3 regions of the Shinella sp. G-2 genome follow, and region 1 is predicted to be linked to each of the others. Evidence: predicted binding sites of a transcription regulator. Region 1 holds the regulator's gene; each other region holds the start of a gene.

What was found. The regulator LexA, encoded in region 1, represses DNA repair genes until DNA is damaged. The targets are predictions, from matches to a motif close to TGTTCNNNNTGTGTTCNG.
Region 2: the regulator LexA is predicted to act here: its motif matches at 2,256-2,273, upstream of V8U06_RS01300 (ribonuclease).
Region 3: the regulator LexA is predicted to act here: its motif matches at 4,947-4,964, upstream of V8U06_RS13260 (ImuA family protein).

What each region holds. Positions count from the first base shown of each region.
Region 1 is NZ_JBBEYH010000009.1:133,894-144,367, forward strand. It holds gene glmU (bifunctional UDP-N-acetylglucosamine diphosphorylase/glucosamine-1-phosphate N-acetyltransferase GlmU) at 1-387, opposite strand, end outside; gene V8U06_RS16385 (Na/Pi cotransporter family protein) at 468-2,117, opposite strand; gene V8U06_RS16390 (SurA N-terminal domain-containing protein) at 2,398-4,290, shown strand; gene trpD (anthranilate phosphoribosyltransferase) at 4,307-5,329, shown strand; gene trpC (indole-3-glycerol phosphate synthase TrpC) at 5,338-6,153, shown strand; gene moaC (cyclic pyranopterin monophosphate synthase MoaC) at 6,153-6,647, shown strand; gene V8U06_RS16410 (molybdopterin molybdotransferase MoeA) at 6,647-7,870, shown strand; gene lexA (transcriptional repressor LexA) at 7,964-8,689, shown strand; gene V8U06_RS16420 (ComEC/Rec2 family competence protein) at 8,680-10,474, opposite strand, start outside.
Region 2 is NZ_JBBEYH010000001.1:242,167-252,640, reverse strand. It holds gene ettA (energy-dependent translational throttle protein EttA) at 1-1,415, opposite strand, end outside; gene V8U06_RS01300 (ribonuclease) at 1,508-2,242, opposite strand; gene V8U06_RS01295 (alpha/beta fold hydrolase) at 2,414-3,373, shown strand; gene V8U06_RS01290 (DMT family transporter) at 3,370-4,314, shown strand; gene V8U06_RS01285 (CaiB/BaiF CoA transferase family protein) at 4,470-5,666, shown strand; gene V8U06_RS01280 (thiamine pyrophosphate-binding protein) at 5,663-7,312, shown strand; gene V8U06_RS01275 (TIGR01244 family sulfur transferase) at 7,498-7,836, opposite strand; gene V8U06_RS01270 (DUF4432 family protein) at 7,906-8,760, opposite strand; gene V8U06_RS01265 (L,D-transpeptidase family protein) at 9,091-10,407, shown strand.
Region 3 is NZ_JBBEYH010000006.1:196,694-207,167, forward strand. It holds gene V8U06_RS13220 (methionine ABC transporter ATP-binding protein) at 1-352, shown strand, start outside; gene V8U06_RS13225 (methionine ABC transporter permease) at 333-989, shown strand; gene V8U06_RS13230 (RBBP9/YdeN family alpha/beta hydrolase) at 1,148-1,774, shown strand; gene V8U06_RS13235 (dihydrofolate reductase family protein) at 1,767-2,294, opposite strand; gene V8U06_RS13240 (TetR family transcriptional regulator) at 2,341-2,919, shown strand; gene V8U06_RS13245 (GlxA family transcriptional regulator) at 3,033-4,052, shown strand; gene V8U06_RS13250 (hypothetical protein) at 4,128-4,451, shown strand; gene V8U06_RS13255 (hypothetical protein) at 4,503-4,808, opposite strand; gene V8U06_RS13260 (ImuA family protein) at 4,994-5,752, shown strand; gene V8U06_RS13265 (DUF6504 family protein) at 5,667-7,190, shown strand; gene V8U06_RS13270 (error-prone DNA polymerase) at 7,187-10,378, shown strand.

The DNA.
Region 1 (10,474 bases):
CGCAAGTCCCTCGCGGGCGGCGATCAGCGGCGTTTCGGTGATGAGCGGCGTATCGCCGAAGACGACGAGGAGGTCGTCATATCCCTTGGCTATCGCCTCGCGGGCGGCGAGAACGGCATGGGCTGTGCCGAGCCGTTCCGTCTGGATATGCACGGAGCTTTCGACGGCCGCGTTCTTCGCCGCCGCCTCCACCTTCTCCGCGTCGCGGCCCAACACGAGCGCGATGTCGGAAATGCCGGCCTTTGCCAGGGCATCGACGACATGGGCGATCATCGGCCGGCCGGCCACCGGATGCAGCACCTTCGACTGCGAGGATTTCATCCGCGTGCTTTCGCCGGCGGCCAGGATCACGGCCAGGCACGTGCGCTGCGTTCGGTCTGCGGTCATGAGAATCCCTCGTTCATCCGTATTCGATGCCGTTCCTTAGCAAAAAGGCACGGATGCAGACAAAGGGATTTCTCGGGGGCTCAACCGCTATTGCTGCGCAGCCGGCTCTCGGTGAGAAGGCCGCTTTCGTCGAGGATCGGATAGGCGACGGAAACGAGATGGGCGTTGACGCGCTTCAGGTCGCGCAGCATGTCGAGATGCAGCGAACTCGTCTGGAGACTGTCGAGCCGGCCGTCGCGCAGCCGCTCCAGATGCCGTTCGGACGATTGTTTCTCCATGCGCCGCACGTCCACCTTCACCTCCATCAACTGGCGGGCAAGGCCGGAATCGCGCGTCACGAAGATCGTCTGGGCGATGCGCAGGTTCTCGATCGTCAGGTTGAAGAGGTTGGCGAGTTCCTTGTAGCCGTCGTCGGAGAATTTCAGCCCGTTGGCGATCTTCTTGCGCACCTGCTCCTGCAGGCCCTTCTCGATGATGTCGCCGACATGTTCGAGATTGATCGCGTAGTCGATGATGATGATGGAGCGGGCCGCGCATTCACCGGAGACGCCCTGCCGCCCGAGGCGCGACAGATAGATCTTTACCTCCTGCTGCAGGCCGTCGACCTGGCGTTCCAGTTCGCCGATATCCTTCATCGGGGCCATGTTGTTGTCGTTGAAGGCCCGCATGGTGCGGATCAGCATGGCTTCGATGAGGTCGCCGACGCGCAGCACCTCGCGTGTTGCGCCCGAAAGCGCGACGACCGGGCTCGAAAGCGCGGTGTCGTCGAGATATTTCGGCCCGGTTTCCGGCTGCTTTTCCTCCGGCACCAGCTTTTCCATCAGGCGCGACAGCGCGCCGGAAAGCGGCCACATGGCCAGCGCGACCGCCAGGTTGAAGACAAGATGCACGTCGACGGGCAGCTTGGCCGCCGGGAGCGGCAGGCGCGCCAGGAGATCGGCGATCTGTCCGGCGAAAGGCAGGACGACGAGGCAGCCGACCCCGCGCACCAGGAGATTGCCGAGCGTCACGCGCCGCGCCGAGGCGGCGGCCTTCATCGTCGCGATGACGGGCGGCACGGCGCCGCCGAGATTGGCGCCGAGAACGAGAATGACCGTCAGGGCTGGCGAGAGAATGCCCATCGCCGTCAGCGACAGAATGAGCACGACCACCGCGAGACTGGAGGAGGAAATGATGGCAAGCACGGTGGAGAAGGCGAGCGCCGCCGGCCATGCGCCGTCAAGCAGCTTCAGGAAGGCCGCCAGCGCCGGCGACTGACGCATCGGCTCCGTCGCGAGGCTGAGAAGATGCAGCGACAGCAGCATCAGGCCGATGCCGACCAGTGCGGATCCAAGCCCCTGCCGGGCCGTGGAACTCGACGACTTGTAGAGAACGACGCCGACGAGGATGATCAAGGGCGAGATCGATTCGATGCCCGTCGCCACCAGCCAGGCGGTAACGGCCGTGCCGACATTGGCGCCGAGCAGCACGATCTGCGCCATGCGCGCCCGCACCAGATTCTTTTCCACGAAGGAGGCGATCATCAGCGCCGTCGCGGTCGAACTCTGCAGTGCGACAGTCGCGGCGAAACCGGCGAAGAAGGAGCGGAACGGCCCGCGCGTGCCGAGCGCAAGGCCCGAGCGCAGCTTGACCCCGAAGGCCCGCGTCACGCCGTCTTTCACCAGCGCAAGGCCGAAGAGCAGCAGCGCGACCGCGCCGAAAAGGTTGATCATGACGATCGTGGATTCCACCTTTTTATTCCCTCCCCCTGGCTTCGCGACGGACTCATCGAAGCGAACCCTCATCGGAACACGAATTTTCAAATTATGACAGTGGAATTCAGCCGGAATATGCCAATAATTTCAGAAAAAAATCTTTTGCCGGCAAAGGAAATCGCCAAATGCCGGCCGTTTTGCGGCAACCATGATTTTGCAGGATGAGGCACGCGCGCTCTCCACTTCAATTCCTGCAAACTTTCCGTTAAGAGACGGTTTCCGGCCGCACGGCCGACGATATGAGGAAATTTAGACGATGCTCGACGCCCTGAGACGCGCTTCCCAGACCTGGGTGGCAAAAGCCCTGATGATCGTACTGGTCGGTTCCTTCGCAGTCTGGGGCGTTTCGGGCTTCCTCGTCACCGGCACGGCGAACGCCGTCATCACGGTCGGCGACGTCAAGGTCTCGCCGACGGACTTCCGGTTTGCCTATCTGAACCAGATCTCAGCCCTGTCGCGACGCTTCGGCATGCAGCTGAATGCCGAACAGGCCCGCGCCGTCGGCGTCGAGAACCAGGTTTTTGCCGAGCTTGCCGCCGGCGCGGCGCTTGACCAGCTGTCGCGCGACATGAACCTTGGCCTGTCCGAGGGACGCCTCGCCCAGCTCATCGGCGACGATCCGAACTTCCGCGGCGTCAACGGCCAGTTCGACCGCACGGCCTTCTCGGCCGTACTGCGCAATGCCGGCCTGCGGGAAAACGACTACATCAACAACCGCAGCCAGGCTGCGATCCGCACGCAGGTCGTGGAAGCCGTCACCGACGGTTACAAGGCGCCCGACGTGCTGACGGCGGCGTTGCGTCAATACGGCAAGGAGGCGCGCACCATCGATTTCCTTCTGCTGAGCAATGCGAATATCGACCCGGTGAAGGCGCCTGCCGACGACGTGCTCGCGCCCTGGTTCGAACAGAACAAGGCGAAGTACCGCGCGCCGGAATACCGCAAGTTCGTCTATGTCGCGCTTGAGCCGAAGGACATCATGGACACGGCCGCCATCACCGACGAGGCGCTGAAGGCCGACTACGAGAAGAACAAGGAAAAGTATCGGACGCCGGCAACACGCACCGTCGAGCAGCTGACCTTCAAGGATCGCGCGGCCGCGGACGCCGCTGCCGCCAAGCTCGCCGCCGGCACCACCTTCGACGCCCTCGTCACCGAGGAAGGCAAGACCTCCACCGACGTGCTGCTCGGCGACTTCACCAAGGCGAACGTGCCGGACCAGAAGCTGGCCGAGCCCGCCTTCGCGGTCGCAGCCGATGGCGGCACGACGCCGGTCATCGATGGCACCTTCGGACCGATCATCCTGCGCATCACCAACATCCGTCCGGAAAACCTGAAGACCTTCGACGAGGTGAAGGAAGAGCTGCGCAACGAGCTTGCGCTCACCGAGGCCGCCAATGGTATTCTCGCCGTGCATGACCGCATCGAGGACAGCCGCGCAGAAGGCCTGACGCTCGCCGAGGCCGCCGCCAAGAACAACCTCAAGGCCGTGACGGTCGAAGCGGCCGATGCCCAGGGCAACGACCAGAAGGGCGAGGAAGTCTACGGTCTGCCGGAAAAGGCCGCCCTTATCGGCGAGGTCTTCAAGACGGATGTCGGCATGGAAACCCAGCCGCTCAATGTCGGGCGCGAAGGCTATGCCTGGTTCGAGGTTCTCGACGTGATCCCCGATCACGACCGCACGCTGGACGAAGTGCGCGAACGCGTCGTCGCCGACTGGACGGCCGAACAGCAGCGCCAGACGCTTGCCAAGAAGGCGGAAGAGCTGGCCGAGCGCGTGCGCAAGGGCGGCGATCTTGCCGCCATCGCCACCGAGCTTGGCATGGTCGTGGAGAACAAGACGGGCCTGCACCGTGGCGCGCAGGACCCGATCCTCAGCCCCGCCGCCGTCGAAGCGGCCTTTGGCGGTCCGCTCGGCCATATTGCCGCGGCGCCCGGCGTCGATGGCGAAGGCCAGATTCTCCTGAAGGTGACGGACGTAAACGCGGACGCGACCACCGACGCGCTTTCCAACGAGGAGCAGCAGATCGCGGCCCTCGCCCGCACCAGCGGCGACGACATCCTCGACCAGATGGTGAACGCGCTGCAGGCCACCTACGGCGTCTCGATCAACCGCGCGCTCGCCGAACAGAGCATGGCGCGGCAATAAGGGAAGAAGGAACCGCATGTCCGACCTGAAACCCTACATCGCCAAGGTCGCCGCCGGCAAAGCGCTCGACCGGGAAGAGGCCCGCGGCGCCTTCGAGATCATCATGTCGGGCGCGGCGACGCCCTCGCAGATCGGCGGCTTCCTGATGGCGCTGCGCGTGCGCGGCGAGACCGTGGACGAGCTCTACGGCGCCGTCGGCTCCATGCGCGCCCGCATGCTGCCGGTCGACGTGCCGGCCGACGCCATGGACATCGTCGGCACGGGCGGCGACGGTGCCGGCACCTACAATATCTCCACGCTCGCGGCGATCATCGTCGCGGGCGCCGGCGTTCCGGTCGCCAAGCACGGCAATCGCGCGCTCAGCTCCAAGTCGGGCACGGCCGACGCGCTGTCCTGCCTCGGCGTCAAGCTCGATATCGGCCCCGCCGAAATCGCCCGCTGCGTGCACGATGCCGGCCTCGGCTTCATGTTCGCGCAGTTGCATCACCCCGCGATGAAGCATGTCGGCCCGTCGCGCGTCGAACTCGGCACGCGCACCATCTTCAACCTGCTCGGTCCGCTCTCCAATCCCGGCGGCGTCAAGCGGCAGTTGCTCGGTGTCTTCTCGCCGCAATGGCTGGTGCCGATCGCCGAGGTGATGCGCGACCTCGGCTCGGAAAGCATCTGGGTCGTGCATGGTGAAGGCCTCGACGAGATCACCACGACCGGCACCACGCAGGTCGCGGCGCTGGAGGACGGCAAGATCCGCACCTTCGAACTGACGCCGGCCGATTTCGGCCTGCCACAAGTCACGCTCGACGATCTGCGCGGCGGCGACGGCGCGCACAATGCCGCCGCTCTCCTGTCCGTGCTCGGCGGCGCGCATATGCCCTATCGCGATATCTCGCTCGCCAATGCCGCCGCCTCGATCGTCGTCGCCGGCAAGGCGGAAACGCTGGCCGACGGCATGAAGCGCGCGACCGAATCGCTGGAAGGCGGCCGCGCCCGCGCCGCGCTGGAACGTCTCGTAGCGGTTTCCAACGAAGGCCAGGCGGAGTAGGATTGGCCATGACCGACATTCTGAAGAAGATCGAAGCCTACAAGCTGCAGGAAATCGCCGCCGCCAAGGCGCGCGTCGCCCCTGCCGAGCTTCGCGCCCGCATTCGCGACCAGGAGCCGCCGCGCGGCTTCTTCGCCAGCCTCAGGGACCGCAAGGCCGAAGGCCGTTTCGGCCTCATCGCCGAGATCAAGAAGGCAAGCCCTTCCAGGGGCCTCATCCGCCCGGACTTCGATCCGCCGGCGCTCGCCAGGGCCTATGAGGCGGGCGGCGCGGCGTGTCTCTCCGTGCTGACGGATACGCCGAGCTTCCAGGGCGCGCCGGAATTCCTGACCGCCGCACGCGAAGCCTGCGCGCTGCCTGCGCTGCGCAAGGATTTCATGTTCGACAGCTACCAGGTGCTGGAAGCCCGTGCCTGGGGCGCGGACTGCATTCTCCTCATCATGGCCTCGCTTGGCGACGACGCGGCGAAGATGCTGGAAGACGCCGCCTTCTCGCTCGGCATGGACGTGCTGATCGAGGTGCATGACGAAGAGGAAATGGAACGCGCGCTGAAGCTCAAGTCCAAGCTCGTCGGCGTCAACAACCGCAACCTGCGCACCTTCGACGTCGACCTCGCCGTCTCGGAAAAGCTGGCCGGCATGGTGCCGGACGACCGGCTGCTCGTCGGCGAGAGCGGCATCTTCACCCATGCCGATTGCGCGCGCCTCGGCAAGGTCGGCATTTCCACTTTCCTCGTCGGCGAAAGCCTGATGCGCAAGGACGACGTGACGGCCGCCACGCGCGAACTGCTCACCGGCGACGCCGGCATGCTGGCGGCGGAATGATGGCCGACGACGGCCGCACGCTCACCCATATCGACGCCTCCGGCGAAGCCAACATGGTGGATGTCGGCGACAAGGCCGAGACGGTGCGCATCGCCGTCGCCGAGGGCTTCATCCGCATGGCGCCGGCGACGCTCGACCTCATCCTCAAGGGCGATGCCAAGAAAGGCGACGTGATCGGCACGGCGCGCCTTGCCGGCATCATGGCCGCCAAGCAGACGGCAAGCCTCATCCCCCTCTGCCACCCGCTGATGCTGACCAAGGTGGCGTTGGAGATCCGCGAGGACCGTGCGCTTCCCGGCCTCAGGGTCGAGGCCATGGCCAAGCTCACCGGCCGCACCGGCGTGGAAATGGAGGCTCTGACGGCCGTCAGCGTCGCCTGCCTCACCGTCTACGACATGGCGAAGGCCGCCGACCGCGAAATGGAAATCGGCGGCGTGCGCCTCCGGGAAAAATCCGGCGGCCGTTCGGGCGACTACAAGCGGGAAGACGCCTGATGGCCCTCCTGCCCGTCGCCGACGCCCTAGAGCGCCTGCTGTCGGCGGCGAAGCCGGTTCGCCGGGTGGAGACGGTTGCGCTGCACGAGGCGGAAGGCCGCGTGCTCGCCGAGGACGTCGCCGCCCGCCTCACCCAGCCGCCCTTCGACAATTCCGCCATGGATGGCTACGCCGTCCGTCACGCCGACATCGCCGAGCGCGGCGCGATCCTCACGGTCGCCGGCACCTCGGCCGCCGGCCATGCCTTCATGGGCACCGCCGGGCGGGGCGAGGCCGTGCGTATCTTCACCGGCGCACCGCTGCCCGCCTTTGCCGATACGGTTCTTCTTCAGGAAGATGCCGAAGTCCTCGAGGACGGCCGCATCCGCACGACGTTCCTCACGCCGAAAGGCCGGCATATCCGCCCGCGCGGCCAGGATTTCTCCGAAGGCGACGTGGTGCTGAAGGCCGGAGACGTGCTCGATGCCGGCCGCCTGACGGTCGCGGCCGCGATGAACCATGCCCATCTTGCCGTCTATGCCCGCCCCCGCATCGCCGTGCTGGCGACCGGCGACGAACTCGTGCCGCCGGGCACGCCACCCGGCGCCAGCCAGATCATCGCCTCCAACACCTATGGCGTTTCGGCCATCGCGCGGGCCGCGGGCGCGGAGATCATCGACCTCGGCATCGTCGGCGACGACAAGCAGGCCCTGCTTGCGGCCGTGCGCAAGGCCCTGGCGCAGGACATCGACGTGCTCGTCACGCTCGGCGGCGCTTCGGTCGGCGATTTCGACCTCGTCCAGCCGGTGCTCGGCGAGGCCGGCATGGAACTCGATTTCTGGCGCATCGCCATGCGCCCCGGCAAGCCCCTGATGGTCGGCCGCCTCGGCCCCGTGCAGTTCGTCGGCCTTCCCGGCAATCCCGTTTCCAGCCTCGTCTGCGCCCATCTCTTCCTCGAACCGCTGGTCCGCCGCCTCGCCCATCTGCCGCCGAAGAACCGGCTGCGGCAGGCCGTGGCCGCCGTGCCGCTCAAGGAAAACGACCATCGGCAGGACTATGTGCGGGCGCGAATCGCGCTCGACCCGGCGGGCAACCTGACGGTCACGCCCTTCGACAAGCAGGATTCTTCCATGATGCAGGTCTTCGCGAAAGCCGAAGGTCTGCTGGTTCGTCCCCCCAATGCCCCTGCGGCCTCGGCGGGCGCGCCCTGCACGGTCCTCCTGCTGCGCGATCCCGCCGCCTGAACAGTATTATTGTTTCAGCGGCCTCTTGCAGAACACATATGGAACAGATAGTGTATGTTCTGGATTTGTTTCACGATTCTCGGTGGAGAGGCCATGCTGACGCGCAAACAACAGGAACTGCTCCTGTTCATTCACGAGCGTATGAAGGAATCCGGCATTCCTCCGTCCTTCGACGAGATGAAGGATGCCCTGGATCTCGCCTCCAAATCTGGCATCCATCGCCTCATCACCGCGCTCGAAGAGCGCGGCTTCATCCGCCGCCTGCCCAACCGGGCGCGCGCGCTTGAAGTCATCAAGCTGCCGGACGCCTATTCGCCGAGCCTGCAGCCGCGTCGCGGCTTCTCGCCCTCCGTCATCGAAGGCAGCCGTGGCAAGCAGCCGGCGGCGCCCGCACCCGTGCAGCGCAGTGCGCCTTCTGCGGTCGAGATGTCCTCCTCGGTCTCCGTGCCGGTCATGGGCCGCATCGCCGCCGGCGTGCCGATCTCGGCCATCCAGAACAATACCCACGACATTACCGTGCCCGCCGAGATGATCGGCAGCGGCGACCACTACGCCCTGGAAGTGAAGGGCGATTCGATGATCGAGGCCGGCATTCTCGACGGCGACACGGTCATCATCCGCAATGCCAGTAGCGCCAATCCCGGCGAGATCATCGTTGCGCTCGTCGATGACGAGGAAGCAACGCTGAAGCGCTTCCGCCGCAAGGGCGCCTCCATTGCGCTCGAAGCCGCCAACCCCGCCTACGAAACCCGCATTTTCGGGCCGGATCGCGTCAAGATCCAGGGCAAGCTCGTCGGCCTCATCCGCCGCTACAACTGAGCCGCCACCGCCGGCGTGAAACTGCCGGTGCGCCAGTCATAGGCGCGATGTCGCGCCCAGGGCCGGTCGAGCGTTTCGACCGCGGGGGTCACGATGGCGGAGGACAGAGGAGCGGCAGACAGGCGCGCGGATACACCCGTACCCGCGTCAGCCGATTGCCCCGCGTCGGCAGGTCTGATTTCCAGTGCGCCCGTTCGCCGCAAGTGGCGAGCCGTCACCAGTCGCGCGCCTGAACGGCACGCATCGATCCGCAACGGAAACGGCACGACGACGAGATCGGCATTGTCGCAGGCCGTGCCGAGAAACGCGGTGTCTTCCAGCGTGACGATCCGCCAGCCGCTCGGCGATATCGCAGCACAGAAGGCTTTCGCCTCGCAGACGAAGGCCCGCGTCTTTCCGGCCGTGGCGAACGCGTCCGTCATGGCGGCCAGGGCGTTTTGCCGGTCCGCCTTCCGGCGCGGCCGCTTCCCATCCCTGGCAGTTTCGCCTGCACCGTCGGCGGCGTTCGCTTCTTCACGAAACAGTCCGGCGGTCTTCCGCAGCTCAGGCTTCCGGTGGCCGCTCAGGCGAAGCGCGCGGCGCCATTGATCGTAGATGAAGTCCGTCGGCCGGGCGCGGTTCGTTGCGGCACTGTCGTTCTCAAGGATGGCGACGAGACGCCCGTCTTCCGATACCAGCACTTCCGGCGCCGCGCCGCCTGGCCAGAACGCAAGGCCGGCGCCGAACAGCACGAGCAGCGTCCCGGCATGCCGCAGGCGCGTGCGCAGCAGGCAGGCAAGGCCGCCGCCGAGACCGATCAGCAGGAAGGCGAGCGGGGGAATGCGGCCCGTCACGATCTCCCCCTTCCAGCCGGCCACCCAGTTCGACAGCGCGATCATCCATTCGATGCCTTTGCCCATGATGGCGAAGGGAATGGCGTCGAGACCGAAGGGCATCAGCAGCACGGCGATGAGGCCGAACGGCATGACGATGGCGCTGATCACAGGCATGGCCAGCAGATTGCCGGCGAGCCCATAGGCGGGAATGCGGTGAAAGTGGCCGACGGAATAGATCAGCGTCGCAACGCCGCCGATCAGCGAGGACAGAAGCAGTCCGCCGAGGAAGCGGCCCACCGCCCCGCCGAAAAGCTGGAACGGTCCTCCCCGCCCCTCCTGCCGCGCCGGTCGCTCCCGCCAGGCGGCATAGCCGGCAACGAGGCCGAGCGTTGCCGCATAGGACATCTGGAAACCCGGATTGGTGATGGCCGACGGTGTCACCGCAAGGATGATGATCGCCGAAAGCGCCACATTGCGCAGGCTGATGGCCGAACGGCCGAAAAGCACGGCGACGAGCATGACGCAGATCATGATCCAGGAGCGCACCGCCGAGATCGCGCCGCCCGAAACGAGAATGTAGAGCGTCACCATGACGAGCGCACCCGCGGCCGCGATCTTCTTCGTCGGATAGCGTTCGGCGAACCCCGGTATGAGCGCCAGGAGCCCGCGTGCGCCGACCAGGAAGATGCCGGCCGCCAGCACCATGTTCAGCCCCGAAATGGCAAGCACATGGGCAAGTCCCGCCTGCCGCAGAGCCTCGACCGTGTCCTCGTCGATCGCGCGCTGTTCTGCCGTCACGAGCGCGGCGGCGATCGCGCCGGCATCGCCGCCGATGCGGCTGCGGATATGCTCGGTGAGGTTGTTGCGCCAGCCCGCGATCGTCTCCCGGATACGCCCCTCGAAACCGCTTTCTCCGGCCACGACCGCCGTCGGCGCGCTGTAGAAATAGCCGATGGCGCCCGTACCCGCG
Region 2 (10,474 bases), on a different contig from region 1:
TCCGTATCGAGGTCGTTGGTCGGTTCGTCGAGCAGGATGACGTTGTAGCCGCCCTTCAGCATCTTGGCGAGGTGCACGCGGTTGCGCTGGCCGCCCGAGAGCGTGCCGACCTTCTGCTGCTGATCGCCGCCCTTGAAGTTGAAGGCGCCGCAATAGGCGCGGCTGTTGACTTCATGCTTGCCGAGCTTGAGCACGTCGTTGCCGCCGGAGATTTCCTCCCACACGGTCTTGTCGCCGCCGAGCGCATCGCGGCTCTGGTCGACATAACCGAGATCGACCGTCTCGCCGACGGTGATCGAGCCCGAATCCGGCGTTTCCTGGCCGGTGATCATGCGGAACAGCGTGGTCTTGCCGGCGCCGTTCGGACCGATGACGCCGACGATGCCGCCGGGCGGCAGCTTGAAGGTGAGGTTCTCGATGAGAACGCGGTCGCCATAGGCCTTGGTGAGGTTTTCCGCCTCGATGACCGTGTTGCCGAGGCGTTCGCCGACCGGAATAACGATCTGCGCATCGCCGGGACGGCGGTCCGCCGCGGCCTTGACCAGCTCGTCATAGGCCCGGATACGCGCCTTGGACTTGGCCTGGCGCGCCTTGGGCGAAGAGGCGATCCATTCCTGCTCGCGCGACAGCGCCTTCTGGCGGGCGCCCTCTTCGCGCTCTTCCTGCGCCATGCGCTTGGACTTCGACTGCAGATAGGCCGAATAGTTGCCCTCGTAGGGAATGCCTCGGCCGCGGTCGAGTTCGAGGATCCAGCCGGTGACATTGTCGAGGAAGTAGCGGTCGTGGGTGATCATCAGCACGGAGCCGGGATATTCGCGCAGGTGCTTTTCCAGCCAGGCGATCGTCTCGGCGTCGAGATGGTTGGTCGGTTCGTCGAGCAGCAGGAGATCGGGCTGGGCGAGCAGCAGCTTGCAGAGCGCGACGCGGCGCTTTTCACCGCCCGACAGGCTTTCGACACCGGCATCGCCCGGCGGGCAGCGCAGCGCGTCCATCGCCATCTCGACCTGGCTTTCGAGGTCCCAGAGGTTCTGGCTGTCGATGATGTCCTGGAGCTTCGCGCCCTCTTCCGCCGTCTCGTCGGAATAGTTCATCATCAGTTCGTTGTAGCGGTCGAGGATCGCCTTCTTCGGCGCGACACCTTCCATGACGTTCTCGAGCACGGTCTTCGAGGCGTCGAGCTGCGGCTCCTGCGGCAGGTAGCCGAGGGTCGCGCCTTCGGCAAGCCAGGCTTCGCCCGTGAATTCCTTGTCGAGGCCGGCCATGATGCGCAGCACGGTCGACTTACCCGCGCCGTTCGGGCCGAGGATACCGATCTTGGCATCCGGGTAGAAGGACAGGTGGATATTCTCGAGGATCTTCTTGTTGCCGTAGGCCTTGTTGAGCCCCGACATGTGATAGATGAACTGACGTGCCATGAAAACGCGCTCCGGATCGGACAAATTTGCCCGCTATGTAGGCGAATTCTACGCCCGCGGCAATCTGCGAAAGCCGCGGGCGAAGGCGTTTGTCAGCCGGCTTGCGCCGTCCCCGTCAAACCTTCCGTGCAGCGCGATTTCGTCGGCGACGATGCATCGATCAGGGTGGCAAGCGTGCCCTCGCCGCTCGCCACGCCAATGGTGAGCCCGATCACGATGGCCTTGTCGTCCACCTTGCGGCAGGTGAGCCGCACGCGCTCCCCGGCACCGGCACCGAAGGCCGTATCGAAGGCGGCGCGCACTTCGGCGAGCGTCACCGTGCCGCCCGCCTTGTCGGCAAAGAGTGCCAATACCGGCGAGGCGTTCAACTGATCGAGCAGGTCGAGCGAGCGGCTGTAATAGGCCTCCGGCGAGGCCGCGACGCAACTGCCGCTGCGCAGCCATTGCTGCCGGTCGAGGCCGAGCCGCGCAGCCGGCATCGCCGCCAGCAGGCGCTCCTGCGTGGCCGAGGCGAGCGTGATGGCCGGCAGGTCCGTCCACTTGCCCTTGCGCGCCCGCTGCTGGAGATCGGCCTCGATGCCGCAATAGCTCTTGCGCGCCAGGAAGCGGCTGTGCAGCGAAAACCGGCTTGCGGCCGGCGACGCGGCGGAGAAGTCCGCGCAGCCGCCGCTTTTCGGCCGCGCGGCGCAATAGCCGGACTGCCAGCTGATGGAGAGGATCTCGCGGGCCGGACCGTCCACGGGCGCGGATTGGGCCAGGGCAAGCCCGGGCGCGAGAAGGAAGGAGATACAGGCGGCCAGAAAGGCCAAGGCAGCTTTCATGTTCATGGCGACCTCCGAATGGAACAAAGCAAGATCATTTACGGACTAAAACGGGAAAATTGCAACCCTGAATCTGAAAAATCGCGACATACGGGAGTAAATTTCAAAATACACGCCGCATCCCATTGTCTTTGCACGCCAAATCGCGTTGACCTCTGACAAACGGGAGGAATGGCCGTGTTTTCAGAGACAGAAACCCTGAAGAGCCCGAGCGGGGCGGCGCTGGCGCTACGGCACGAACCGGCGCGCGGCGAAGCACGGGGCATCCTCCTCGTCAGCCATGGACTTGCAGAGCACAGCGCGCGCTATGCCGCCTTTGCCGCGCGCATGGCCGCGGAAGGATTTCATGTCTATGCGCACGACCATCGCGGCCACGGCTTCACCACCGCGCCGGACGCCCCGCGCGGCCAGTTTGCGCCGCGAGACGGGATCGAGCGGGTGATCGCCGACATGCGCGCCGTACGCGACCACGCCGTCAGCCGCCACAAGGGCCTGCCGGTCGTGCTCTTCGGTCATTCCATGGGCGGGCTTTTGGCGCTCGCCTTCGCCGAGGCGCATCCGTCGGATATCGACGCGCTCGCCGTGTGGAACTCCAACCTAGAGCCGGGTCTCACCGGACGCCTCGCGCAGGTCGTGCTGGCGGGAGAACGCATGCTGAAGGGATCGGACGTGCCGAGCGGCATCCTGCCGAAGCTCACCTTCGCCGCCTGGGGCAAGTCCATTCCCGGCCACCGCACGGCCTTCGACTGGCTGTCGCACGAAGCCAGCGAGGTCGATGCCTATATCGCCGATCCGCTCTGCGGCTTCGACGTCAACGTCTCCATGTGGATCGACATCTTCGCCGTGACCTTCGCCGATGCCTCCATCGAAGGGCTGGCGCGGCTGCCGAAGACGCTGCCGGTCCATCTCGTCGGCGGCGACGAGGATCCGGCGACGGATCGCGGCCGGGCGACGCTGGCCTTTGCCGAACGACTGAAAAAATCGCGGCTTGAGGACGTGACCACGATCGTCTATCGCGGCATGCGACACGAAACGCTGAACGAAAGCCCGGCGCTGCGCGACCCCGCCATCGATGCCTTTGCCGGCTGGTGCAGGCGGGTCGTCGCCACGCGGCGCCCGGTCCCGGAACCCTCATGAACACGCAAGCCGCAACGCCCCTTCGCCAGGATGTCAGCCTCGGGCTTCTTCTCATGGTGCTTTCGGTGCTCGTCTCACCGATCATCGACATCTTCGCCAAGCTTGCCGTCACCACCGTGCCGGCGACCGAGATCGCCTGCGTGCGCCTCGTCTTCCAGATGCTGGTGCTGGGGCCGATCTGCCTTGTGCGCGGCACGCTGTTCAACGTGACCTGGAAGAAGATGGGCCTGCATGCCGCCCGTGGCCTGCTGATGGCCATCACCATGATCGCCTTCTTCACGCCGCTCGCGGTAATGGAGGTGGCGGACGCCATCGCCATCTTCTTCGTCGAGCCGATCATCCTCACCATTCTCGGCTCGATCGTCCTCAAGGAAACCATCGGCTGGCGGCGTTACACGGCCTGCGGCGTCGGCTTCTTCGGCTCCATGCTGGTCATCCAGCCGAGCCTGCAGGAGGTCGGCCCCATCGCACTCCTGCCCGTGGTCGCCGCCATTTCCATGGCGCTCTTCTACCTTCTGACGCGGCTTGTGGCGCAGAAGGAGGACCCCTGGTCCATGCAGCTTTATGCCGGCGCCTGGGGCGCGGTGTTCTCCGGCCTGCTGCTGGCCTTCGGCGGCAAGGCGGGCATCGCGATGCTGACGCCGGTCATGCCCGACATGGCGAACACGCTCTATATCGCCGGTGCGGCCGTCGCGGCCACCATTGCCGGCGTGCTCGGCGTCTATGCCTATCGCTCGGCTCCCGCCTCCACGCTCGCCCCGCTGCAATATCTGGAGATCGTTTCGGCCACGGTGCTCAGCTGGTGGGTGTTCGGCGACCTGCCGGACGCGCTGAAATGGCTCGGCATCGCCATCATCATCAGCTCGGGCCTCTACATCATCTGGCGCGAGCGGCAGATCGGCAAGACAGCCACCATCCCGCCGGTTTCGACGCCGGTCTGACAGGAGCGTAACCGGCCGGGCATCAAGTCAGTCTGAGGCGTCATGATGTCCCCGGCGCCTTGCGCTATCCTGCCCGGCGGCTTTTTGTTATCCAAGGCGAAACGGGCGAAAAGCCCAGCGGTCGCGGTCGTGCGCCCGTCGAGGAGGAGGACACGATGGAGACGTCGAACCTGCCGCTTGCCGGCATAAGGGTCATCGAACTGGCGCGGGTTCTCGCCGGGCCCTGGGCCGGCCAGATGCTGGCCGACATGGGCGCCGACGTCATCAAGATCGAAAATCCCGACGGCGGCGACGATACGCGCGCCTGGGGCCCGCCCTTCGTGACGGGCAAGGACGGCGAAAACCTTTCGGCCGCCTATTACCATTCGACCAATCGCGGCAAGCGCTCCATCGCCGTCGACCTCAAGACGGAGGAAGGCCGCCAGATCGTCCATCGCCTCATCACCACCGCCGACGTGGTGATCGAGAACTTCAAGGTGGGGGGCCTGACGAAATACGGGCTCGACTACCAGAGCCTTGCGAAGACGCACCCCAAGCTCGTCTATTGCTCCGTCACCGGCTTCGGCCAGGACGGGCCCTATGCCGCCCGTGCCGGCTACGACTACATCGTGCAGGGCATGTCCGGCTTCATGTCCGTGACCGGCGCACCGGATGGCGAGCCGATGAAGGCGGGCGTCGCCATCGCCGATATCTTCACCGGCATCTATGCCGTCACCGCCATCCAGGCCGCGCTCATCCATGTCATGAAGACCGGCAAGGGCCAGCATGTCGACATGGCGCTGCTCGACGTGCAGTCCGCCGTCATGGCGAACCAGAACATGAATTTCCTCGCCTCGGGCGTCGCCCCGAAGCGGCTCGGCAATGCCCATCCCAACATCTCACCGTATGAGGTCGTACCCACATCGGATGGGCACATCATCCTCGCCGTCGGCAATGACGGGCAGTTCCGCAAGCTCTGCGGCATCCTGAAGCTCGACGGCGTCGCGGAGGACGAGCGCTTTTCCACCAACCGCGCCCGCGTCGCCAATCGCGACGAGGTGCGCCGGCTTGTGACAGGCGCGACGGCCGGCATCAGCAAGGCCGATCTTCTGGCCGCCTGCGAGCGCGAGGGCGTGCCGGCGGGTCCGATCAACTCCATCGCCGAAACCTTCGACGACCCGCAGGTGAAGGCCCGGGGCCTGCGCATCGATCTGCCCGATACCGATGGCAATCTCATCCCCGGCGTGCGCACGCCCATCGTCTTTTCCGGCACGCCGCTCACCTACCACCGCCCGAGCCCGCGGCTCGGCGAACATACCGACGCCGTGATGGCGGAACTCGAAACGCTCGAAGCAGGAAAGAAAAGCGCATGAAGACCGGTGGCCAGTTGATCGTCGACGCCCTCGTTGCCAACGGCGTCAAGCGCGTCGCCTGCGTGCCGGGTGAAAGCTACCTCGCGGTGCTCGATGCGCTGCACGACACCAATGTCGACGTCGTCGTCTGCCGTCAGGAAGGCGGCGCGGCGATGATGGCCGATTGCTGGGGACGCCTGACGGGCGAGCCGGGCATCTGCATGGTCACGCGCGGCCCCGGCGCCACCAATGCATCGGCAGGCCTGCATATCGCACGGCAGGATTCGATCCCGATGATCCTCTTCATCGGCCAGGTGCAGCGCGATGCGCGCGAGCGCGAGGCCTTCCAGGAGGTGGAATACCGCCGCGCCTTCACCGAGGTCGCCAAATGGGTGGCCGAGATCGACGACGCCCGTCGCATCCCCGAATTCATCACCCGCGCCTTCGCCGTCGCCACCTCCGGCCGCCCCGGCCCGGTCGTGCTGGCCCTGCCCGAGGACATGCTGACGGACGAGGTCGAGGCGGTTGCGCCGCAGGCCTATATGCCGGTGGAGGCCCATCCCGGCCGCAAGCAGGTGGACGAACTCGCCGGCCTTCTCGAAACGGCCGAACGTCCCCTCGTCATCCTCGGCGGCACGCGCTGGTCGGACGAAAGCGTCGCCGGAATCACGGCCTTTGCCGAACGCTGGTCGTTGCCCGTTGCCTGCTCCTTCCGCCGCCAGATGCTGTTCGATCACCAGCACCCGAACTATGCCGGCGATTCCGGCATCGGCATCAATCCGACGCTCGGCAAGGAAATCCGCGAGGCCGACCTTATCGTGCTGCTCGGCGGCCGCTACTCGGAAATGCCGTCATCCACCTACAGCCTGATCAAGAGCCCCTACCCGCAGCAGAAGCTGGTGCATGTCTACCCCGACCCGTCGGAACTCGGCCGCGTCTACCGCCCGGATCTTGCGATCTGCGCCGCGCCGGACGATTTCGTCGCCGCGCTGGAAGGCCTCGCACCGAAATCCGCGCCGCGCTGGGCCGCCCGCACGGCCGCGATGCACGATGCCTATCTGGCATGGTCGACGCCGCCGATGACAGGCCCCGGCAATGTGCAGATGGGGCCGATCATGGCCTGGCTGGAAGAGAACACGGCCGAAGACACCATCTTCACCAACGGCGCCGGCAACTACGCCACCTGGGTGCACCGCTTCCATCGTTTCCGCCGTTTCGGCACGCAGGCCGCGCCGACCTCCGGCTCTATGGGCTATGGTCTGCCGGCCGCGGTCGCTGCCAAGCAGCTCCACCCGGAGCGTGAGGTCATCTGCTTTGCCGGCGACGGCTGCTTCATGATGCATGGGCAGGAATTCGCCACCGCCGTGCGCTACCAGCTTCCGCTCATCACCGTCGCCGTCAACAACGGCATCTACGGCACGATCCGCATGCACCAGGAGCGGGAATATCCGGGCCGCGTCAGCGCGACGGACCTCACCAACCCGGACTTCGCCGCCCTTGCCGTCGCCTATGGCGGTTACGGCGAGACGGTGGAAAAGACGGAAGACTTCGCCCCCGCCTTCCTGCGTGCCCGCGCCAGCGGCAAGCCGGCGATCATCGAAGTGAAACTCGATCCGGAAGCCATCACGCCGACGCGCACGCTCTCGGATATCCGCAGCGGCAAATAAGGCTTGGGGCGCAAGCGCCCTGATCCTGCAACTAGAACCTTCTCCCGCGCAAACGGGAGAAGGACGCCGAAGCGATGCCTCGGCTTGCTGCAAGGAACGCGATTTTCAGGAACCAGCGCAACGGGCCCTTCGCCCCGCCTGCGGGAAGAAGGGCTGGAGACGGTTGAGGGGCAGGCCCTCCCGTCTTATCCGCGCATATGCAGCGTCTGCTCGTAGGTCTTCGTCGAGCGCATGCCGGAGCGGCAATAGCCGAGCATCGGGCGCGGCAGCTCGTCGAGCGCGTCCACCATGCCGTTGACCGCTTCGGCCGTAACACCCATGGGGCCGACCGGCACATGGGCCGTCTCGATGCCGAGTTCCTGGGCACGGGCGGCGATGGTGGCAAATTCCGGCTGGCCGGCTTCCTCATGGTCCGGACGATGGCAGACGATGGACTTGAAGCCCATGGCGGCGATGGCATCGAGGTCGGCGACGGTGATCTGGCCGGAGACGGAATATTCGTCGTTGATCTCGCGGATATCCATGGGAGGTCCTTTCCGAAACAAGTGCGCTATCGTTTAAGCCCGTGCCGCCAAGGCGTCAATCGCGTGCGGCTAGCGGACCTCGAAGGCAAGGCCATAGCCCGCGCTTTCGCCGGGCGCGAAGTCCGGTGCATCGCCGGCCGCGATGAGGTCGGCGCGCGCGGCGAACCGGTGCGAGACCGGCTCGATGCCGAGCACCGCGCAACCGGGCGACTGGTTTCGCCAGACCTGCAGATAGGGCAAGGTATCGGTCCGGAAGCGGACATGCACGCTGCGCCCGCCGAGGCTGGCGATCGGCCCGACCGCGATCTCCGCCCAGCCATGCTGCGCCGTTTCCGCCGCCGGCACGCAGAAGATCTTCATGTCGCCCTCGTCGAAGCGCCAGGGAAGGCTGCCGCCCGGCAGCATCGCACCGGTCAGCCGGGTGTTTTCATCGAAAAGGCCCGTGCCGAAATTGATGTGATACATGCCGAAGCGCGGCCATGCCGTTTCGCCCGTATTGGTGATCGTGTCGTCGAGCGTGATATGTCCCGTCCGCCGGTCGGCACGCCAGCGGCGCGTAAGTTCCGCCCTGCCGCCATGGGCGAGCGCAACGGGAATGCGCCCCTCGCAGGCGATCTCCCCCTCGTCTTCCTCGATCAGGATATCCTGCGCCGGATGCGAGGAGAGCGAGCCGTGCAGCGGGTAGCGCCGCCCGTCGCTCGCCCCCTCGATCGGCACCGGATGGCGGATATGGTCCGGCCCGCAGGTGAACAGGAACCCCGGCAGCGCCTTGTCGATGCGCGGATCGCCATCGGAGGGAACCGCCGACCCCGGTGCGACATTGACCCCATGAAACACCGCACTGCCGACATCCAGCACCGATTGCGGCGTCAGGTCGATGCGGAAGGAATGGGCAGGCGTATCGGCAGTGAGGACGAAGGTCATCCGAGGCTCCGGCAAAGGGCAGACGGCGGCATGCTAGAAGCAAAATCCCGGCAACACCACGGGTCGCACGTCCTCCATCCCTATCTTTTCACGGAACCCTCGCGACCGATCACAAGTTTTTGCCCTCATTGTTGACGTTACGTTCACCATCGATTCAGTTTTTTCATATTAAGGTCCGAATTGAAGTGTTCCGTCCGCGCGATATATGCAATCTGGCAGGTCAAAATCGTGAATTCGATATTCAAAACAAGCATTTCGCTTCTTGCAGCGGCTTCCGTGCTCGGATTCGCGCTCACGCCTGCCGCAGCTCAGAGCCGCAATTCCCGCGACATGATCCTCGTTTCGCCGGAAGGTGACATCCTCGATTACGTGCCGGACGACGGCAGCGTGCGCTGGGCGCGCGACAATCGCGGCCGCAGCGTCCTCGTCGACAACTGGGGCAACATCGTCGCCACCGCCATGCCGGCGAACCGCGACTATGCCCGCGGCGACGACTATCGCCCGCGGCGCGATCGCTACCGCGCGGTGCCCGGTTATCCCGAAACGAACCCGGATTATTTCCCGCCGGCGCCCGAATCCGATTTCGGCGACGATCTGACGACGAGTTCCGTGCCGGAAATGCGCGAAGGCCTGCCGGGCAACATCGAACGCCAGCCCTTGCCGGACGGCGATTTCGGCGGCTCGCAGCCCCTGCCCGATTTCAACGGCGATGACAGCGCCGCGCTGCCCGAAAATGGCGTCGATCCGAATGCCGAATTCGTGCCCGGCCCGAAATTCGAGCCGGCCCAGGCGCTCGGCAAGATGTCCTCCGCCGAGATCACCGCGCTTCAGGTGTTCCTCGACCGGGAAGGCTTTTCGCCGGGCGTGATCGACGGCAAGAAGGGCTCCAACGTCACCAAGGCCATCGAGGCCTGGCAGACCGCGACGGGCGAAACGCTCGACCCGAACAATGCCGACGACATTCTGGAGCGCCTGCGCCTTTCCGGCGGTCTCGCCTTCACCACCTACGAGATCAGCGCCGCGGATGCGGCCGGTCCCTATGTGGCGGCAATCCCCGACGACTATGCCCAGAAGGCCGCTCTGCCGCATCTCTCCTTCACCTCGACGACGGAGATGCTCGCGGAAAAGTTCCACATGGACGAAGCCTATCTGAAGGAGATCAACCCCGGCGTCGACTTCACCATTCCCGGCACGATCATCAAGGTGGTCGCGACGGGCGAGAAGAAGACGGGCAAGGTCGCCAAGATCCTCGCCGACAAGGGCCGCAAGCAGGTGCTCGCCTATGATGCGAACGGCATGCTGATCGCCGCCTACCCGGCCAGCATCGGTTCGGCCGACACGCCGTCGCCGTCGGGCACGGTCACGGTGGAGCGCATCGCGCTCAATCCCGGCTATACCTACAATCCGAAGATCAATTTCCAGCAGGGCGCCAACAACAAGGTCCTGACCCTGCAGCCCGGTCCGAACGGCCCGGTCGGCACCGTCTGGATCGCGCTGTCCAAGCCCACCTATGGCATCCACGGCACGCCGGAACCCTCGAAGATCGGCAAGACGCAGAGCCACGGCTGTATCCGCCTGACCAACTGGGACGCCACGGAACTTGCCAAGATGACGAGCGCCGGCGTCACGGTCGAATTCGTCGACTGATACGCCCGCAGGCAAACGCGACAGGCAAAGATGAAAGCCGGTCCTCAGGGCCGGCTTTTTCCTTGGA
Region 3 (10,474 bases), on a different contig from region 1:
GCAGGTCTTCTCGCAGCCGCAGGCGGAGACGACGAAGAGCCTGCTCAGCGGCATCCGCCCGCAGCTTCCCGCGCATATCGCCGAGCGGCTTTCGGCCGACGTCGCGGGCGAGGCCGTGCTCAGCCTCGACATTGCCGGCCCCGCCGCAACAGGTCCGTTGTTTCAGGAACTGTCCACTGCCTTCCCGGGCGGCTACCGCCTTCTCCATGGCGGCGTCGACCATATTCAGGAGCAGGCCGTCGGCCGCTTCTTCCTTGCCGTGCCGGCCGATGACGCGGCCCGGCTCGTTTCGTTCGCAGAGCGCTTCGGCGCGAAGGGGGAGGTCCTCGGCCATGTCGCCGGTCATGCTTGAACTGCTCGTCCGCTCGCTCTGGGAAACCATCGTCATGACCGCTGCCTCCGGCGTCATCTCGCTCGTCTTCGGCCTGCCGCTCGGTCTCGCCCTGGTGGCGACGGCGCGGGGCGGCATTGCGGAACATCTCTGGATCAACCGCGTGCTGGGTGCCGTCATCAACGGCTTCCGCTCGGTCCCCTTCATCATCCTGCTCGTCGCCCTGATCCCGGTGACGCGCCTCATCGTCGGAACCTCCATCGGCACCTGGGCGGCCATCGTGCCGCTGTCGATTGCCGCGACGCCATACTATGCCCGCATCGCCGAGGTCTCGCTGCGCGAGGTCGACCGCGGCCTCATCGAGGCCGTGCGCGCGATGGGCGGCAACCGCTGGACCATCGTGCGCGAGGTGCTGATCCCCGAGGCATTGCCGGGCGTCGTCGCCGGCTTCACGGTGACGCTGGTGACGCTGATCGGCGCCTCGGCCATGGCCGGCGCCATCGGTGCCGGGGGTCTCGGCGACCTTGCCATCCGCTACGGCTACCAGCGTTTCGAGACATCGGTGATGGTGGCGGTCGTCGCCGTGCTGATCGTGCTCACCTGCGCCATCCAGTGGCTCGGCGACCGGCTGGTCGCACGCCTCGACCATCGTGGCTGAACGAGAGCACCGGGCGGGAAGACCGCCCGGTGCGCCACGCGCCACAGGAATGCAAAGAATTTTTATGGATTTTGCAGACTGTAGCAGCCTCTTCCTTACGAATCCTGCCGACCACGCCCATCATCCTGGCATCGTCGCTCGTCAAGGAAGGCCCCGTCATGCCGCCCATCGATATCCCCGTCGACACGCTCATCCTGCCCGGCCTCAACGGGTCGCCGGAGGCGCACTGGCAGCGCCACTGGGCACGCGACAATCCGGAAAGCCGCGTCGTCGAGCAACACGACTGGACCTGCCCGGAGCGTGAGGACTGGCTGGCGGTACTGGAGCGGCAGGTGGACATGCTCGGCCGCGGCGTCTGGCTCGTCGGCCATAGCCTCGGCTGCGTGCTGGCGGCGCGTTTTGCCGAAAGCCGGCTTGCCACCCGCATCCGCGGCGCGCTGCTGGTCGCGCCCTGCGATCTCGACGCGACGGAGGTCCTGCATCCCTGCGCCATCAAGTTCGGCGCCATGCCGCAGAAGCGCCTGCCGTTTCCCTCCCTCATCGTCGGCAGCCTCAACGATCCCTACATGCCCGTCGACAGGCTGCAGCGCACGGCGCAGGCCTGGGGCAGCGACCTCATCGATATCGGTAATGCCGGCCATATCAACATTGCCAGCGGCTTCGGCCGCTGGTCGGCCGGCTACGACTTCCTCGAACTTCTGAAGGAACGTTCCGCCGTTGCCGACGTGACCCGCGGCCGGCTTTTCAGCGCCGCGGGCGTCCAGCAAGGCCTTTCCCTCAATTGAAGCGGTAGTGCAGCCGGACGCAGCCCTTGTCGAGAGCCTGAGCACCGACCAGGGTCGGGCTCGCACGAAATCCTGTCGCGGGGAAAAGCGGCCGGCCACCGCCGAGCATTTCCGGAATGACATAGATTTCGATCTCGTCGAGCGCGCCACGCTCCAGGAACGCCATCTGCAATTGCCCGCCACCCAGCATCCAGACATCGCCGTCATCGAGCGCGCGCAGTTCGCCGATCAGCGCATCGACGTCGCTGCGCAGTTCGAGCGGGCCTTTCGGGTTGTCGATGGGCCGTGACGTGACGACGATCACGCGCTGCGCGCCATAGGCCCACGGGGAGGGCTCGTTGGCGATAAAGTCATAGGTCCCGCGGCCCATCACCACCGTGCGGATCCGCGTGATGAAGGTGCGGTAGTCGTGTTCGCCGAGATCCATGCTGTCATACTTGAACAGCCAGTCGAGATTGTCGTCCTCGGTGGCGATCATGCCGTCGAGACTGGTGGCGATATAGCCGAGAATGCGGGCCATGCGAAATCTCCTTGAATAATAAATGAATGTTCATTTATATAAAAGCATGGCACGACGAAAGACAATCCCCGACGAAGCGGTGCTCGACACCATCCTGGAAACCCTGCGGCAAACCGGCCCCGCCGGCCTCACCTTCGCCCTTGCCGCCAAGGCGGCCGGCCTTTCTGCCGCCACGCTGGTGCAGCGCTACGGCGACCGGGAGGCCCTTCTCGAAGCCGTGCTGCTGCGCGCCTGGGACCGTCTGGACGCGGAGACCGAAGCCGCTGACGCCGAGGAAGCCCCGGACCTTCAAGGGGCGATTGCCTTTCTCCTTCGCCTGATGCCGCCCGAAGCGGCCGAGGAGACCGCAACCGATGGCCTGCTCCTGTTGCGCGAGGATATCCGCAACCCCGTGCTGCGTGCGCGGGGCGCGGCGTGGGGGCTGCGCGTCGCCAGAGCCCTCGGCCGGCGCCTGTCCGCCGATCCCGTCGAGGGCGAACGTCTCGGCTGGCAAATGGCCGGCATCTGGCAAGGCGCTCACCTCTGGTGGGCCTTTACACGCAGCCAGCCGGCGGAAGCGGCGATGCGAAGCGCGCTCGAGGATTGGGCGAGGGGGCTGCCGGTGGAGAATGCCCCGCAGCCTTAATCCTTGCACAAACCACGCGCAGCATTGGTATGGGCGGGCGAAATCTGCTATGGCTCTTGTCAGTGGCCGTCGCCAGCGGCGATAGTGCCGGGCGGAGCGGCGCGGGAGGCCTGATGGCGATAGATGTTCGGACATCGAAGGAGATGAGCGGAGCGACGACGCCGAAAGCGTTGCGCGTCGGTTTCATTCTGTCGAAGAGTTTCACCCTCTCCGCCTTCGCCCTGTTCGTGGATACATTGCGTCTTGCCAGCGACAGCGAGGACCGCTCCCGCCGCGTCAATTGCGACTGGGACGTGCTCAGCAGTACGCGCAACTTCATTTCCTCCTCCAGCGGCATCCAGGTCGCGCCCACCGCCCCCTTCGCCGATCCCGCCTGTTTCGACTATATCGCCGTCGTCGGCGGGCTTCTGAGTGTCGAGGAACCGATCGACAGCTATGCGCTGACCTATCTGCGCAAGGCGGCCCAGGCCGGCGTCGGGCTCATCGGCCTGTGTACGGGCAGCTTCATCCTCGCCGAAGCCGGATTGCTCAAGGGCCATACGGCCTGCGTGAGCTGGCTGCACCACCGCGATTTCCGCGGCCGCTTCCCGGATATCGAGGCAACCTCGGAGCAGATTTTCCGCTTCGACGGCAAGGTCGCCACCTGCGCCGGCGGCAGCAGCGTCGCCGATCTCGCGGCGACGCTCGTGCGCCATCATGTCGGCGAAGCGGCGGAGCGCAATGCGCTGGAAATCCTGCAGATCCGCCACCGGCGCGATGCCACCGACCTTCAGCCGCGCAATCCCCTCGGCCTCGAAGCGCGCGACCGCCGCGTGCATCTCGCCATCATGATGATGGAACAGCACACCGAGGATCTGCTCTCGATCGACAGCATCGCCACCATGACCGGCGTTTCCCGCCGCCAGCTCGAACGCCTGTTCGAGAGCGACATGGGCACCTCGCCGAGCGCGATCTACATGAAGATCCGCATGGCGGCCGCGCTGAACATGGTGATGCGCACCAACAAGCCGCTGATCGAAATCGCGCTGGAAACCGGCTTCGAAAGCCTGTCGCACTTCACCCGCCGCTTCCGCGCCGCCTTCGGCGACACGCCTTCGCAGATCCGCCGCGACGGCCGCCGACAGGCTGGCTGACGGGCGATTTCCAGGCCGCCAGGGAACCAAGCCGCGCGCCATCCGTTGCCTCTCCATTCTGACAAGGAGACCGCAATGGCAAGCACCGACGTTCAATCCCAGATTTCCGCCCTTCGCGCCGAACTCGCCCAGCTCCAGAAGGATCTCGGCGACCGTGGTGCCGAGGCCTATGAGGCGATGCGCGACCGGGCCGGCGATGCCGTCGAGGCCGCCCGCCCTGCCATGCGCTCGGCCCGCCGCTATGTCCGGAACGAGGGCGCGGCGGTCGCGGAAGCCGCACGCGAGCATCCCGCAGCCATGTCGACGGTGGTGCTTGCAGCGGGTTTTGCCGGCCTCGTCGTCGGCTACCTGCTCGGCACCCTCGAAAACGAGCCACCCCGCCGCCAGCGCTGGTTCTGAACGCAGAAAAGCCCGGCAATGCCGGGCTTTTCTTTTTGGAAGAGAAACCGTTTATCGGTGACGCAGGCCGAAAAGGTAACCGATGAAGGCAGCCCCGGCGAGCGTGGCAAGCGGATTGGCCTGAATGGTCCGGCGCACTTCATCGCGCAACGATTCCGCCTTGGCGACGGCAAGGTTGCCCGTGCCCTCGGCAATCAGCCCTGCCGATTCTTTCAGGCGTGAGATTTCCGTCTTCAGCGCCTCGATCTGTTCGTTCACCGTCGCTTCCGCAGCCGCGGCACGCGCTTCCTGCGAAATGCTGTCGCCGCTTTCAACGACGCCGAGCGTGCGCTTGCCGGTGCTCTTTTCGTCAGCCATGGGCCTGTCTCCTGAATTGATGGACTTGAATGATGAGAATGGCGTGGAGAAGAACTTCCGCCGCGCCCGTTGGTTCCCGGGCATGATTCAAACTGTGATCTTTCCCGTACGGCAGGGCGGTTGACTCCTGCCGAAATTGAGAACAAATAAAGAACAAACATCCTTCAACAGGAGCTGCAAAGCCGATGTCCGCCTCCGCCCATGCCGTTGTCGCCGACCTGCGCGAGCGCATCCGGCAGTTCGACGGCCGCGCCTTGCCCGACCGGGCGGTGCTGCCTTTCGGCGTGCCAGACATCGACGGCCGCCTGCCGGGCGGTGGGCTGGCCCTCGCCAGCCTGCACGAGATCTGCGGTGGCAGCGAGGATGCCGTGGAAGGCACGGCCGCCATGCTTTTTGCCGCCGGCATCGCCGCCCGCACCCGGGGGCAGGTGCTCTGGTGTCTGACGCAGCCCGACCTCTTCGCCCCGGCGCTGGCGCAGGCGGGGCTCGCGCCGGGGCGCGTTGTCTATGCCGAGGCAGGCGACGAGAAGAGCCTGCTCCTCTGTTTCGAAGAGGGGCTGCGGCATGGCGGGCTCGGCGCCGTCGTGGCGGAGGTCACGCGTCTGTCGATGACCGCCTCGCGCCGCCTGCAGCTTGCCGCCGAGGCGGGCGGCACGCTTGGCATCGCCCTGCGCCGTCTGCCGCGCGGCAGGCCGGCGGATGTCTTTGCCCTGCCGTCCGCCGCCGTCACGCGCTGGCGGGTGTCCCTGCGGCCGTCCGCGCCGCTTCCCGTGCCCGGCATCGGCCGGGCGCGGTGGCTGTTGCAACTCGTACGCTGCCGGGCCGGCGAAGCGGCGGACTTTGACGTGGAGGCATCCGATGCCGAGGGTCGTATCGCTCTTTCTTCCGGGCTGGCCGATCGATCGCCTGCGGCGGACGCTTGGTCCCGCAGCGCCTCCGCCTGACAGGCAGCTCATTCTCGTCGGACGCGAGGGATCGCGCCGCATCGTCACGGCGGTGAGCCGGCCGGCCGAACAGGCAGGCCTTCGCGTCGGCATGCCGCTCACCAAGGCCCATGCGCTGCGGCCCGACATCCTGACCATGCCCGCCGACCCCGCCGCCGATGCCGCCGCGCTGCAGCGCCTTGCCCTGTGGGCCCTGCAGCACTACGCGCCGATCGTCGCCCCCGACCCGCCGGATGGCCTTGTCATCGACACGACCGGCGCCGACCACCTGCATGGCGGCGAGGCGCAGATGCTGACCGGCCTCGTCAACCGCCTCTCCGCATCCGGCATTTTCGCCCGCGCGGCGGTGGCCGATAGCTGGGGGGCGGCCCATGCCGCCGCCCGGTTCCTGGCCGATCCCGTACGCGTCCTCCCGCACGGAGGGTCGAGGGCGGCAATATCGCCGCTGCCGATCCCGGGCCTGCGCATCGCGCCGGAAACCGTCGCAGGCCTGCATGGGCTCGGCTTTGCCACTATCGGCGACGTGCTGGCCGTACCCCGCGCACCCCTGGTGCTGCGCTTCGGCGCTGCGCTCGGCCGGCGGCTCGACCAGGTATTGGGCACGATCAGCGAGCCCGTCGATCCACTGCGCGACCCCGAGCTTGCCACCGTGCGAAAAGTCTTCGGCGAGCCGATCGGCGCGCCCGAGACCATCGCGCGCTACACGACCGCCCTTGTGCACGACCTCTGCCATACGCTGGAAAAACGCGGTCTCGGCGCACGCCGGCTCGATCTGCTTTTCCACCGCGTCGACAATTCCCTGCAGGCGATCCGCGTCGGCACCGCGCAGCCGGTGCGGGATCAAAAGCGCCTTGTCCGATTGCTCTGCGACCGGATAGAGACGATCGATCCGGGCTTCGGCATCGAAATCATGGACCTGACGGCAACGCTCGCCGAACCGCTCGTGCTGCAACAGGCGGTCTCTTCGCTGATTGCGGAGGAGAAAGCGGATATTGCCGGCCTCGTCGACGTGATCGCCAACCGCATCGGCGCACGCCGGCTTTACCGTATCGCCCCCGTCGAAAGCGACGTGCCGGAGCGCTCGATCCAGCGCATCCCGCCACTCGCGCCGGATGACGGCGCCACCTGGCAGGGCCGCTGGCCGCGCCCCGCCCGCCTGCTCGCCCGCCCGGAGCCGATCGACGTCATGGCGCTGCTGCCCGACCATCCGCCCGCCTCTTTCACCTGGCGTGGCGTGCGGCGGCGCGTGCGGCACGCCGACGGGCCGGAACGCATCTTTGGCGAATGGTGGACGCGCGACGCGGAGCGTGCCGCCGTGCGCGACTATTTCCAGGTCGAGGATGAAACGGGCGCGCGCTTCTGGCTCTACCGCTCGGCGGACGAGACGCAGGCCGCCAGTGGCCTCGGCCGCTGGTTCCTGCACGGGCTCTTCGCATGAAACCGCGCTACGCCGAGCTTCAGGTGACGTCCCACTTCTCCTTCCTGCGCGGGGCGAGCAGCGCGGCGGAGCTTTTCGCGCAGGCGAGTGCCCTCGGCATCGATGCCCTTGCCGTCGTCGACCGCAACAGCCTCGCCGGCGTCGTCCAGGCTCACAAGGCGGCGAAGGAACTTGCCAAGGAGGCGCCCCGGGTGCGCCTCGTGGTCGGCTGCCGGCTGGATCTGGTCGATGGCATGTCCCTGCTCGTCTACCCAACGGACCGCGAAGCCTATGCCCGTCTCTGTCGCCTGCTCACCATCGGCAAGAAGAGGGCCGGCAAAGGCAAGTGCCATCTCGACTGGGCGGATGTGGTGGCGTGGAACGAAGGCCTGCTTGCTGTTCTGGTGCCGGACGAGGCGAACGAGGAGACGGCCTTTCGCCTCCGCCGCGTCGCCGAAACCTTTCGCGGTCGCTGCTACCTCGCCCTCACGTTGCGCCGTCGCCCGAACGATCCGTTGCGCCTCTTCCAGCTCTCGAACCTTGCTGCACAATACCGTGTGCCCACCGTCGTCACCAATGACGTGCTCTATCACGAGCCCGCCCGGCGCATGCTGCAGGACATCGTCACCTGCATCCGCCACAGCGTGACCATCGACAATGCCGGCTTCCTGCGCGAGCGCCACGCCGACCGCTACCTGAAGCCGCCGGAAGAAATGCACCGCCTCTTTTCCCGCTACCCGCAAGCGCTCGCCCGGACGATGGAAATCATGGAGCGTTGCCAATTCTCGCTGGACGAACTGAAATACCAATACCCCGACGAGAAGGAATATACCCACCTCACGCCACAGGAAGCGCTGGAGAAATACACCTGGGAGGGGGCAAGCAAGCGTTATCCGGAAGGTATTCCAGACGAAATACGCGGCACGCTAAACTACGAGTTAGAACTCATCGCGCGGAAGCAATATGCGCCCTATTTTCTCACGGTAAACGCAATCGTCCGGAAAGCGCGCGAGATGGGTATTCTCTGCCAGGGACGCGGTTCGGCAGCGAACAGCGCCGTGTGTTACGTATTGGAGATAACGGCGGTTAATCCGCAAGGCAACGGCCTGCTTTTCGAACGCTTCGTCTCGGAAGAACGTGGCGAACCGCCCGACATAGATGTTGATTTCGAACATGGGCGGCGAGAAGAGATCATCCAATGGATATATGACACCTACGGACGCAACCAGGCGGCGCTTTGCGCAACGGTGATCCGTTATCGCTCACGCGCAGCCATGCGCGATGTCGGGCGGGCGCTAGGAATGCCGGAGGATATGCTGAAGTCCCTTTCCTCGCAGGTCTGGGGCTGGTCCAACGAACTGCCGCAAAGCCATGCGGTCGAAGCTGGCTTCAATGTCGATGACCGCCGCATCAAGTTGCTGTTCGAGCTTGCCGGCCAGTTGATCGACCGGCCGCGCCACCTCTCGCAGCATCCAGGCGGTTTCGTGCTGACACGTGACCGGCTGGACGATCTGGTGCCTATCGAGCCTGCTGCCATGGATGACAGGCAAGTTATAGAGTGGGACAAGGACGACATCGAATCTCTCAACTTCATGAAGGTGGACGTGCTGGCACTCGGCATGCTCTCCTGCATGCGCCGGGCGTTCGAATATCTTGAAGCGCTAAAGGGTATTCGCAAAGGTCTCTGGAATATCGAGCTCGATGACAAGCCAACCTACGAGATGATCTCGAAGGCCGATACGCTCGGCACGTTCCAGATCGAAAGCCGGGCGCAAATGTCAATGCTTCCCCGCCTCCGGCCTAATGAGTTCTATGACATCGTCATTCAAGTAGCGATCGTCCGGCCGGGGCCGATACAAGGTGACATGGTGCATCCCTATTTGAGACGCCGCCAAGGTGTGGAGAAACCAGACTATCCCGACGACGCGAAATTGAAGGCTATTCTCAAAAAGACACTCGGCGTGCCGCTATTTCAGGAACAAGCCATGCAGGTGGCGATTATTGGTGCTGGTTTTTTGCCGGGCCGTGCAGATCAATTGCGCCGCGCCATGGCAACCTTCAAGCAGACCGGTGGGGTCGACAAGTTCCGCGAGGAGCTTGTTGAAGGCATGGTCAAAAACCGTTACTCCCGGGAATTCGCAGAACGTATGTGCCGCCAGCTCGAAGGGTTCGGTTCCTATGGCTTTCCGGAAAGCCATGCCTACAGTTTCGCGATCATCGCCTATGCCTCGGCCTGGATGAAATGCCACCATCCGGACATCTTCTGCGCCGCTCTTCTCAATTCCCAGCCGATGGGCTTTTACGCCCCGGCGCAGATCGTGCGCGATGCGCGCGATCACGGCGTGGAAGTGCGGCCGGTCTGCATCAACCAAAGCCGCTGGGACTGCACGCTGGAGCCGACGCAAGAGGCGGGGCGTTTTGCCGTGCGGCTGGGACTGCGGATGGTGAAGGGGCTCAACAACGAGAAGACCGCCGCCTGCATTCTCAATCGGGAGCAGGACGCCTTCGTCTCGGTCGACGATTTCTGGCGCCGCTCGGGTCTTCCGTCCGACGATCTGGTTCGCCTCGCCGAGGCCGATGCCTTCCTGCCGTCGCTCGGCCTTTCCCGCCGCGAAGCGCTCTGGGCGATCCGGGGCCTCAGGGACGAGCCATTGCCGCTCTTTTCCGCAGCGGCCGAGAGGGAGGCGGCGGTCATCCCTGAATTGAACGAGCCGGCAGTGGCGCTACGCCCCATGGCAACAGGCGGCGAGGTGGTGGCGGATTACGGCCATGTCGGGCTGACGCTGCGGGCCCATCCGGTGAGCTTCCTGCGCGAAAGCCTCACGCGCCGGCGCTATCTCAGCTGCGCCGCAGCGACACGGCTCAAGGATCGCCAGAAGGTCGAGACGGCCGGCATCGTGCTGGTGCGCCAGCAACCCGGCTCGGCCAAGGGCGTCATCTTCGTCACGATCGAGGACGAAACGGGCATCGCCAACCTCGTCGTCTGGCGCAAGGTTTTTCTCGCTCACCGGCCCATCGTGATGGGCGCGCCGATGATCGGCATGAAAGGCTATGTGCAGCGGGAGGGCGAGGTGGTGCATCTCGTCGTGCAGCAGCTTACCGATCTCTCCATGGATTTTGCCACCATCGCCCGCCGCGGCGGCATCGCCGGGCATGAGGAAGCTGGCGAGGCGCAGGCGATCCGCGTCATCTCCCGCGACTTCCATTAAGTAACGGCACGACGAGGCTGTTGAAGGCACGCGATGTCATGGGCAATCTTCTTCTCTCCTCTTTCTGACCGGGGGCCTCCTGGACGGGCATAGGCG